Regions from separate parts of the Cobetia sp. PDI-12MA genome, predicted to be linked through region 2. Evidence: predicted binding sites of a transcription regulator. Region 2 holds the regulator's gene; the other holds the start of a gene.

Region 1 (5,170 bases), 920 kb from region 2:
GCTCGGCGGTGGGGGCGGTGCCCGGGCGAGCGGCAAAGGTCACGCGCATGCCGAACGCCTCGGCCAGCCTGCCCACCGCGGTGCCCAGCTCCCCCTTGCCGATGATGACCAGATGCTTGCCGGACAGCTGCACCACGGGGCGGCCCATCAGGCAGAAGGTCGGACTGCGTTGCCACTCGCCCGCGGCGATGTCGGTCTGGTATTCCGGCAGGCGGCCAGCCAGTGCCAGCAGCAGCATCCAGGTGTGCTGTGCCACCGAATGAGTGCCGTAGGCATTGACGTTCATGACCCGAATGCCACGTGCTTCGGCGGCCGCCATGTCGATATTGTTGGTGCCGGTCGCCATCACCGCGATCAGCTTGAGGGTCGGCAGCTCATCCATGTGGTGCGCCTCGATGCGTACCTTGTTGACCAACACGATGGAGGCACCGCTCAGTCGTGGCACCACTTCCTCGGGCGCGGTGGCGTCATGACAGACCAATCCTTCCAGACGGGCCTCGAGGCGCGAGAAGTCCAGGCCATCACCGACGGAGCCGGCATCGAGCATGACGGCCTGCGGGGCGCCGGTAGACGAGGTGGGCTCGCAGTGAGAGGAAGCGGGCGTGGAAGAATGCGAGGGAGACTGCGCAGTACGATCGTGATCGGACATAGGTGCCTCATGATGGCGTAGGAAGATAGATAGGAAGACAGAAAGGCTGGCCCGCAAGGTCGAGTACCTGGTGTCTGGGCCGGTTTGTGCTTGGGTGTTGCCCCGCACGGGGCCGAGCACGCTATAATGTGTCCCTTTCGCTTTGACTTGAAAGCCGCTCAACTGGCCTTATTGTAGGCGTCTCTTGCTGGTGCTTGCGAAAGCTCTCATGTTGGGGCCGCAGGTGCGCTGAACGCAAGACGCGCCGCAAGGCATAACATTGTCATGGTTCACGGTGCTCAGACAGCCCCGTGACCAGTATCGTCAGGAAAGAAAACCATGCCGATCTATGAATACCACTGCAAGGCCTGTGGCCATCGGATGGACAAGTTGCAGAAGATCAGCGCTGCGCCGCTGACGGAGTGCCCGGAATGCAAGACGGACCAGCTCGAGAAGCTGGTCTCCGCCGCCGGGTTCCGTCTGGCAGGCAGTGGCTGGTACGAGACGGATTTCAAGTCCGGCAGCAAGAAGAATCTGGCCGGTGGTAGCGACAGCACCGCCTGACATAGCTGGGATAGTGCGTCAGGCATCAGCGTGATGAGGGTCAAGGGCGCCCAACGGGTACCCTTGACCCTCATCGCCAACGGCAGGCCCTCTGAGACAGATGCGCATCAGCGCGTCGATCATGAATTTGAGCAACAAGGAATCAACATGCGCAGCCACTATTGCGGCAAACTGAACGAGACCCTGATCGATCAGGATGTCACTCTGTGCGGGTGGGTGCACCGCCGTCGCGACCACGGTGGCGTCATCTTCCTCGACATGCGCGACCGTGATGGCATCGCCCAGATCGTCGTCGATCCGGACACCGTCGATGCCTTCGCCACTGCCGACAAGGCGCGCAGCGAGTTCGTGCTGCGTATCAAGGGCCGTATCCGTCTGCGCCCGGAAGGCACCCAGAACCCGAACATGCCGACAGGCATGATCGAAGTGCTGGCCAAGGACGTCGAAGTGCTCAACACTGCACAGACGCCGCCGTTCCAGCTCGACGACCACAACAAGGTCGGTGAGGAAGTTCGCCTCAAGTATCGTTATGTCGACCTGCGTCGTCCCGACATGATCGAGAAGCTTCGCCTGCGCTCGCGCATCACTCACAGCGTGCGCGCCCAGCTCGAAGCCCTGGGCTTCCTCGACATCGAAACCCCGATCCTGACCCGCGCCACGCCGGAAGGCGCACGTGACTATCTGGTGCCGAGCCGCACCTACGCCGGCAGCTTCTTCGCACTGCCGCAGTCTCCGCAGCTGTTCAAGCAGCTGCTGATGGTCGCCGGTGTCGATCGTTACTACCAGATCGCCAAATGCTTCCGTGATGAAGACCTGCGCGCTGACCGTCAGCCGGAGTTCACCCAGATCGACCTCGAAGCCAGCTTCGTCGACGAGCAGGACATCATGGGCATGACCGAGACCATGATCCGTGGTCTCTACAAAGAAGTGCTCGATGTCGAGCTGGGCGACTTCCCGACCATGCCGTATTCCGAGGCCATCAGCCGCTTCGGTTCCGACAAGCCGGACCTGCGCATTCCGCTGGAACTGGTCGATGTCGATGATCTGATGAGCGGCGTGGACTTCAAGGTCTTCTCCGGCCCGGCCAAGGACGACAAGGGCCGCGTCGCCGCGCTGCGTGTGCCGGGCGGTGCCAGCCTGTCACGCAAGGAAATCGACGCTTACACCAAGTTCGTCGGCATCTACGGTGCCAAGGGTCTGGCGTGGATCAAGGTCAACGAACGTGCCAAGGGCATCGAGGGTCTGCAGTCGCCGATCGTCAAGTTCATGGAAGACGTCGTGGACGAAGTGCTGGACCGCTGTGGCGCCGTCGATGGCGACATCGTGTTCTTCGGTGCTGACAAGGCCAACATCGTGGCCGAAGCCATCGGTGCGCTGCGCGTCAAGCTGGGTGAAGACCTCAACCTCTACACCCGCGAGTGGGCACCGCTGTGGGTCGTCGACTTCCCGATGTTCGAAGCCGATGCCAACGGCCGCCTGAGTGCGCTGCACCACCCGTTCACCGCGCCGTCCTGCACACCGGAAGAGCTCAAGGCCAACCCGGAAGCGGCACTGTCTCGCGCCTACGACATGGTCATCAACGGCACCGAGCTGGGTGGTGGCTCCATCCGTATCCACGATCAGGCCATGCAGCGTACCGTGTTCGAAGTGCTGGGCATCGGTGAAGAAGAAGCGGAAGAAAAGTTCGGCTTCCTGCTCGACGCCCTGAAGTTCGGCGCGCCGCCCCATGGTGGTCTGGCCTTCGGTCTCGACCGTCTGGTGATGCTGATGACCGGCGCCAAGACCATTCGTGAAGTGATTGCCTTCCCGAAAACCCAGAGCGCCGGCTGCATGATGACCGACGCTCCGGGCGTGGTCAGCGGTGAGCAGCTCAAGGAGCTGAACATCCGTCTGCGTCAGAAGGTCAAGGTCGAAGACGAAAGCGGCCAGGCCTGATTCAGCGGCGCATGACCGAGAGAGTGACTGGTGGGGCCGTCTGGACTGATTCGATCAGACCCGGGCGGTCCCGCGGTGGCAGGTTTGCCCCTTTGGCCTGATAGGCTAGTGGGCGAGCAAGCCCGACAAGGCGGTGCGAGACTGTTTGCTGGCGTTCACGTCAGGCAATGACAGTGTCGCACCGCCTTTTTTGTGGCATGGTGGCTGGTTATATACACAGTAAGAGCGATGGCGTGATGACGACAGCGAAGACGCAAGGTGTGAGAGACGAGGCAGCGGCATGATCATTCTTGGCATCGACCCGGGCTCACGTCTGACCGGGTATGGGGTATTGGATGTCTCTGCGGCTCAGCCTCGCTATGTGGACAGTGGCTGCATCCGCATGTCACAGGTCAGCCTGGACCAGCGCCTGGCGCAGATCTATGCCGGTATCAGCGAGGTGATCGCCCTGCATCGCCCCGCGGAATTCGCCATCGAGCAGGTCTTCATGTCCAAGAACGCCGATTCGGCGCTCAAGCTGGGCCAGGCGCGCGGGGCTGCCATCGTGTGTGCGGCCAATCACGGCTTGCCGGTGTTCGAATATGGGCCGCGGCAGATCAAGCAGGCCGTGACCGGTACCGGTGCCGCCGAGAAGTCTCAGGTGCAGCATATGGTCACGCATACGCTCAAGCTCTCCGCCACGCCGCAGGCCGATGCCGCCGATGCGCTGGCCATCGCCTTGACGCATTGTTTCGCGCGTCGACGACTGACGCCCGGCAATGACCAGCTGGAAGCATTGGGGCTGGGGAATACCAGTCGACGCAAGGGAACCCGCGTGGGGCGTAGCAGCAGCTGGCGAGACTTCGAGCCTGACGCCTGACATGCCGCTGAGCGACAAATGCGGTATTGTGCTCAATTAATAGCGATTTTTCAGTCACTTGTAGAGTGTCTGCCGAGCTTGGCAGCAGCCGATTGCGTGATGCGCCAAGCCGCGCGGCATCAGGCTTCGGGTCCTCACCCAAGGTATGACTGTCAGAAAGATGCGACAAATTCGTCGTGACACTGGGACATGCCGCCTGCGCTTCATCTTTGGTAGGCTTGCCCGCATTGTAACAATCCGTGCAGAGAATCGGGCCTGCCAGCAGCAGGATCCTGACGAATACATTCTCTGCCGAGCAAGGACAGCCGCAACATGATTGGACGCCTGACCGGGACATTGCTGGAAAAACAACCGCCGCAGCTGGTGCTTGACGTACAGGGTGTCGGTTATGAACTGGAAGCTTCGATGAACACCCTGTTGGGCTTGCCGGCCGTGGGCGAACATTGCCAGCTTTACACCCACCTGGTGGTGCGCGAAGACGCGCAGTTGCTGTATGGCTTCGGCAAGGAGCCCGAGCGTCGTCTGTTCCGTGAATTGATCAAGATCTCCGGTGTCGGTCCGCGACTGGCGCTGGCGATTCTGTCGGGAATGGAGCAGTCCGATTTCATCCGCTGTGTTCATGACGAAGATAGCCGAGCGCTGACACGCCTGCCGGGCGTCGGCAAGAAGACGGCGGATCGCTTGATCATCGAGATGCGCGATCGCCTCAAGCATTGGACGCTGCCGGCGGATGATGGTCTGGATGAAATGGCGCGTGCCTCCCAGCCACAACCGCCGATCACGCATCCTCTGGCGGACGCCGAAGCCGCGCTGGTAGCACTGGGCTACAAGCCTGTCGAGGCGGCCAAGATGCTCTCCGGACTGGAGACCGGCGCCTCTACGGAAGCGCTCATCAAGGCGGCGTTGGCGCGCAAGATGGCCAGCTGAGACCCTGCCAGAGCAGCAAACATGCGCCCTATAGTTTCCGTGAAGGAAATGGCGCATCGTGATTGGATTTATTGACTAGGGGTTGGCAGGTTACTGGGGTAGAAAGTGCGCGCTTGAACGCAGATGCGCTAGATCGTTGCATAGCCTTGGCGAACCTTGTCACCTGCCACTGACGCACGTTCATGGCCATGACCCGTGTCATGTGCGTGACCTGCGTCATCAGGAGTTGAGCAAGCATCATGATGGAGTCGGACCGA
Region 2 (5,170 bases):
AGCGAGATTGATGCCCCACAGCGGCAGGCCAAAGGTCTGCTCGACCCATTGCCGCAGCGGCTCGACCCATTGATTGATCATCTCTTCGGCAGGCGCTGCCAGTTTGTCGGCAGCAGCCTCGGTGGCGGATTGCTCAGCCATGGGAATTCCTTGCCAGTCTTCGACTCGAAAAAGGCACCGCGTGCCTGATTATTACGCGTTACCGGACTCAGAGGCCGACCGTGCATCAGACGCCTCGGTGCTGCCTAGCGTGCCCGAAGGCATGGCGACCTGCTGTGATGCCTGACTGGCCGCCATCGATTCGAGCCGCGCGTGGGTGCGCCGCCAGCGTGACAGCCCCACCAGACCATCAAGCGTCGGGCGAGCCCGTGCATAGCGCAGTCGCGCCTGGCGCTTGCCTCGGTGGCGCTGCTCATCATCATCGAGGCTGTCGAGCACTTCGCGCGCGGCGGCGGGGTCATTGCAGACCAGCGCCATGTCGCAGCCAGCGTCCAGCGCCAGGCGCGCACGCTCTGCCGGGCTGCCTTCCGCGACGGCCGCCGCCATGCCGAGATCATCGGAGAAGATGGCGCCCTTGAAGCCGAACTCTTCGCGCAGCAGGCCCAACCAGCTGGGCGAGAAGCCCGCGGGACGTGCATCGAAATCCGGATAGACCACATGCGCCGGCATCACGCCGCCCAGGCGCTCGGCGAGGGCCGCGAAGGGCTTGAGATCATGCTCGCGCAGCTCGCGGAACGGACGCGGGTCGACCACGCGCTCCAGGTGGGTATCTGCCGAGATGCCACCATGCCCCGGGTAGTGCTTGCCGACGGCGGACATGCCCGCCTCCTGCAGCCCGTCGATGAAGGCACCGCCCACCGCGATGACGTCTTCCGGCGTGGCGCCGAAGCTGCGATCGCCAATGATGGTCGAGCCCGCCACATCGATATCCAGTACCGGCGCAAAGGTGATATCACAGCCGATGGCTGCCATTTCCATGCCCAGCAGCCAGCCGGCATCGCGTGCCAGACCCAGGCCTGCGGCCTGGGCGTCTTCGCCGCAGCCATCACAGTCACGCCCGAGACAGCATTGCGCCAGGCTGCGCATCGACGGCAGGCGTGTCACGCCCTCGCGCAGGCGCTGGACGCGCCCGCCTTCCTGATCGATGGCGATCAGCAGGTGGGGATTGACGCTGCGAATCTCGCGGCTCAGCTCCAGTACCTGCTCGGGAGAGGCACAGTTGCGCGCAAACAGGATGACGCCCCCGACGGCAGGGCGTGCCAGCAGTTCACGTTCGTCGCGGGCGAGGGTCAGCCCCGCAACATCGACCATTACGGAGCCCAGTGGCTGTGTCATGTCATCCTTCCTGTCCATGGCCTGCGGCAGTGATATCCCGTGAAGAGAGGATTCACGACCGCCGGGACTTCATGTCTTTTACGGGGCTCGGCAGCCTGGAAGAAACACGATGAATCAGGCTGCCAGCGCGAGGAAAGGCGCAATTCTAGCCGACTGAACCCCTATCGAACAGTCGCGGCCAGCTGCGCCCCGGCAAGGGGCTGTCACCCAGGTTCCGGCGGCAGCTCATGGAGGGTATCAGACTCGTACACCAACGCCTTCAGGGATGCAGCAGCACCGGAGTGCCTGGCACAGCCTCGGCAAAGAGTCGCAGCAGGTCATCATCGCGCAAGCGAATGCAGCCGTGGGACGCCGCTATCCCCATGGGCTCCGTGCTGGGCGTGCCATGAAAATAGATGTAGCGGCGCAGGCTATCGACCCGCTCACCGCGGGCATTGCGACCGCGATTGATGCCCGGCTCGCGGCCACTGAGCCATAGAATGCGCGTCAGGATCCAGTCACGCTCTGGATGCTCCTCGGCAAGCTCGGGGGTGAATACCTCGCCCGTGAAGCGCCGTCCGCGATAGACGGCGCCACGCGGATTGCCCGCCCCGATGGCGGCACGAATCACATGCCAGCCGGTTGGCGTGCAACCGCTGCCATCGAGCTCGCCGATACCGTTGAGGCCGCTGGAGATCGCGCAGGCGTGCACCAGCGCGTCAGGGGCAGCCGCGCAGGGCGGCGCATCACGACTGCCACTCGGCGCGTCATTACGTATCTCAAGGCTCTGGCGCGAGAGATCCACCGCTACCCAGCAGGCCATCAGCTGGCCGCCTGGGTGACCGCCTCACCATCCCCGAGCGAGGCCGGCAACGGCGCTGCCATCGCCGCGACCACCACCGGACGCATGTGCTGGATCAGCTCACGCACCGTGGTGTGATGGCCATACTCGGCCTCCTCGATATCCCGCAGTGCATCCAGGCCCGAGAAGGTGAAGATCACGCTACCGAGCATGAAGTGCAGGCGCCAGAAGCGCTCGTTGTCCGGCAGATCAGGGGTCGCAAGCTTCAGAAGCTCGGCGAAGCGGCTGAAGACCGTGCCGTAATGCTCGCGGATATAGCGCCGCATATGGCCCTGACCCTGAGTGTAGGCAAGCCCGAGCAGGCGCATGAAGGTGCGCAGGCTGTTGCGCTCGGCCGGCACCTCCAGCACGGTACGCGCCATCACCTCCAGCAGGACCTCAAGCGGCACCTGACGCCCGGCGTATTGCTGCTCGACACTGTCGAGCGCCGCGTGGAAACGCTCGCTGAACGGATCGAGATAGCGCGCGAAGACCGCCTGGATCAGCGATTTCTTGGACCCGAAGTGGTAGTTCACCGCCGCCAGATTGACCTTGGCCTTGCTGGTGATGTTGCGCAGTGAGGTCTCGGCGAAACCACGCTCGGCGAACAGCACCTCGGCAGTATCGAGGATGCGGGTAACGGTATCGGTCTGGGCCATGGGCGGAACCCTTGTCAGGTAGAAGAGGACTGGAGTCGTAGGTCACGACGCAAGCGCCGCGCGGCGACTCTCTCATGAGGTGGTGCAGGTACACCGGAAGGCCACGTACCATATCGGCTCGTTTGTTCACGACACACGTGAGTACGACACATCCGAGCCCTGCCATCGGCGAACATTCGTTTGAAACACTTTGATTCTAGCGCGCCATGTCACGACTGACAATTCTCTCGCGTTTCAAACGCCAAAGGTTTAGTCGAGCCTGATATTCCTTCAATGCAGACCGTTCCGATTCAAGGACTCGCCGTGCTCGGTGACAGACCACCCCGCAGGGCCACACCGGATTGCCCTCTCGACAGCTTGCCTTGGATATCGACAAGCCAAGTCGGCAGACAGCGATATCTCGACGACTACCTGCCCTTTGAGGCCTCCACACAAGCCACGATGCCTTGCATGACTGCCATGACTGGATACAATGACAGTTGTATGGATGCACACCCCGTGCCGTCAGCTCAAGATGCCGCCCAGGCCAAAGGCAATGCCATGACCCAGCCGCTTACTCCGCGCCAGCAGGATGTCTTCGACTTCATCATCAAGACCATCAAGTCCTCTGGCTACCCGCCGACGCGGGCCGAAATCGCCCAGGCGCTGGGCTTCCGCTCGCCGAATGCCGCCGAGGAGCATCTGCGTGCCCTCAAGCGCAAGGGCGCCATCGAGATGGTGCCGGGCACCTCACGCGGCATTCGCGTGCCGTCGCTGGCTGACGTCGACGACAGCGCCAACGATGGTCTGCCGGTGATCGGGGAAGTGGCCGCCGGCAGCCCGATTCTTGCCAGCGAGCATATCGACCGTCACTGCCCGCTGCCGAGCGACTACTTCTCGCCGGCTGCCGACTACCTGCTGCGTGTGCGCGGCGTGTCGATGAAGGATGTGGGAATTCTGGAAGGCGACCTGCTGGCCGTGCATCGCACCACCAGCGTGCGTGACGGGCAGATCGTGGTGGCACGCCTGGGAGATGAAGTCACCGTCAAGCGCTTCCGCCGTGACGGGCACTATGTGTGGCTGGAAGCCGAAAACGAGGACTTCTCACCGATCAAGGTCGACCTGCGCACGGACAGCCTGGAGATCGAGGGCCTCGGGGTAGGTGTCATCCGCGATGGTGGCCTGCACTGAGGTCTTGACCAGCTGCACTTTGAGCAACCTAGCGTTGCCCAGCAGCACTTTTCCATCAGGGCTTTTCTCGCAGAGCTTTTCTCGCAGAGCCCTGGGCAACAGGAAAGCCGTACGCATTGCACAAAAAACCCGCCTCGAGGCGGGTTTTTTGTGCGCGAAGCGCGAGCGATGCATCAGTGCACGATGCCTTCTGACTGCTCATCCTCGTCTTCTTCGCCATCCCAGAGGCGAGTCCGGGTGATGGCGTGGTCGATCATCTCACGCGCGACCTCGAAACGATTGTCACGCAGCAGATCAGCGGCCTCGTCTGAAATGCGAATGCTGAGCAGCGGCTCACCTTCGCTTTCCGCGGCGCGCAGAATCACTTCACCATCTTCCATTTGCACAATTTCAAGTACGGCGGGATCGGACACGTCATTCCTCCTGCACGGCACCTCGTGAGATACCGGCGTCGTTGTAATCGTCAGCGCGACGGCTGGCAAGCCCGGCACCGCGTTGCCATCAGCGACGCAGAAAAAAGTACGACCACAGCCAGAGCCATGGTCGTACCGGAGAGTGCAGGGCTTGCCACAATGCGATCAGTCTAGCACCCGTGAAGGCGAAACGTCACCCGATCGCCATGCGCCAGTCATCACCAGCGTGCAGCGCCATATCAGCGCCTTGACCTACCACTCGACGCTCGACTCGCGCAGCTGCGGCAGCAGCGCCTTGAATGCCGTGATGGCGGCGCTGAGACGCTCGGCCAGCGAGTCGCTCGAGGCTGCCGCGATGATCAGACCATCACCCCGCGAACGCGATTCCTCGCGGCGAGCGACGCCACCCTCTTCATGCAGACGGGTCACATCCGCGATCAGCTCAGACAACCAGCTGTCAGGACGTTCCAGCAGGCTGCGCAGCTGCTCGACCTCGGCAATGGGCGTCGGTGGTGTGGCCAGGCGCTCGCGCCAGCTCCCCTGCGGCCAGCGCGCCGTCACGGCACACTCTTCCAGCAATGAGGCCAGCGCCAGCTCCAGCAGGGCGAGCGCGCCCTCTTCACCGGCCATGCGACGCGCCACGGCATGCTCATCGTCGCCAGAGACCGCTGACTGGGCCAGCAGCAACTCGGCCTGATACAGCAGCTGATTGGTACGGGCACGCTGGCTCATCAGCTCTTGGCTCCCTTGCGCTTGTCCTCGACGACCCAGCG

Evidence for each region. Region 2 encodes LexA, which represses DNA repair genes until DNA is damaged. Its sites were predicted from a motif close to TACTGTNTANNTANACAGTA; they were not measured.
Region 1: ruvC (crossover junction endodeoxyribonuclease RuvC) is a predicted target of LexA. The motif match lies at 3,330-3,349, and genes of this name have one in related genera.

Annotation. Positions count from the first base shown of each region.
Region 1 is NZ_CM183351.1:1,916,170-1,921,339, forward strand. Features, by position in the region: gene AC5WNI_RS08265 (NAD(P)-dependent oxidoreductase) at 1-649, opposite strand, end outside; gene AC5WNI_RS08270 (FmdB family zinc ribbon protein) at 968-1,192, shown strand; gene aspS (aspartate--tRNA ligase) at 1,340-3,127, shown strand; gene ruvC (crossover junction endodeoxyribonuclease RuvC) at 3,408-3,986, shown strand; gene ruvA (Holliday junction branch migration protein RuvA) at 4,299-4,913, shown strand; gene ruvB (Holliday junction branch migration DNA helicase RuvB) at 5,153-5,170, shown strand, end outside.
Region 2 is NZ_CM183351.1:999,089-1,004,258, reverse strand. Features, by position in the region: gene AC5WNI_RS04330 (mechanosensitive ion channel family protein) at 1-141, opposite strand, end outside; gene nagZ (beta-N-acetylhexosaminidase) at 193-1,335, opposite strand; gene AC5WNI_RS04320 (L,D-transpeptidase) at 1,595-2,137, opposite strand; gene AC5WNI_RS04315 (TetR/AcrR family transcriptional regulator) at 2,137-2,814, opposite strand; gene lexA (transcriptional repressor LexA) at 3,355-3,984, shown strand; gene AC5WNI_RS04305 (hypothetical protein) at 4,158-4,397, opposite strand; gene AC5WNI_RS04300 (DUF6586 family protein) at 4,650-5,129, opposite strand; gene topA (type I DNA topoisomerase) at 5,129-5,170, opposite strand, start outside.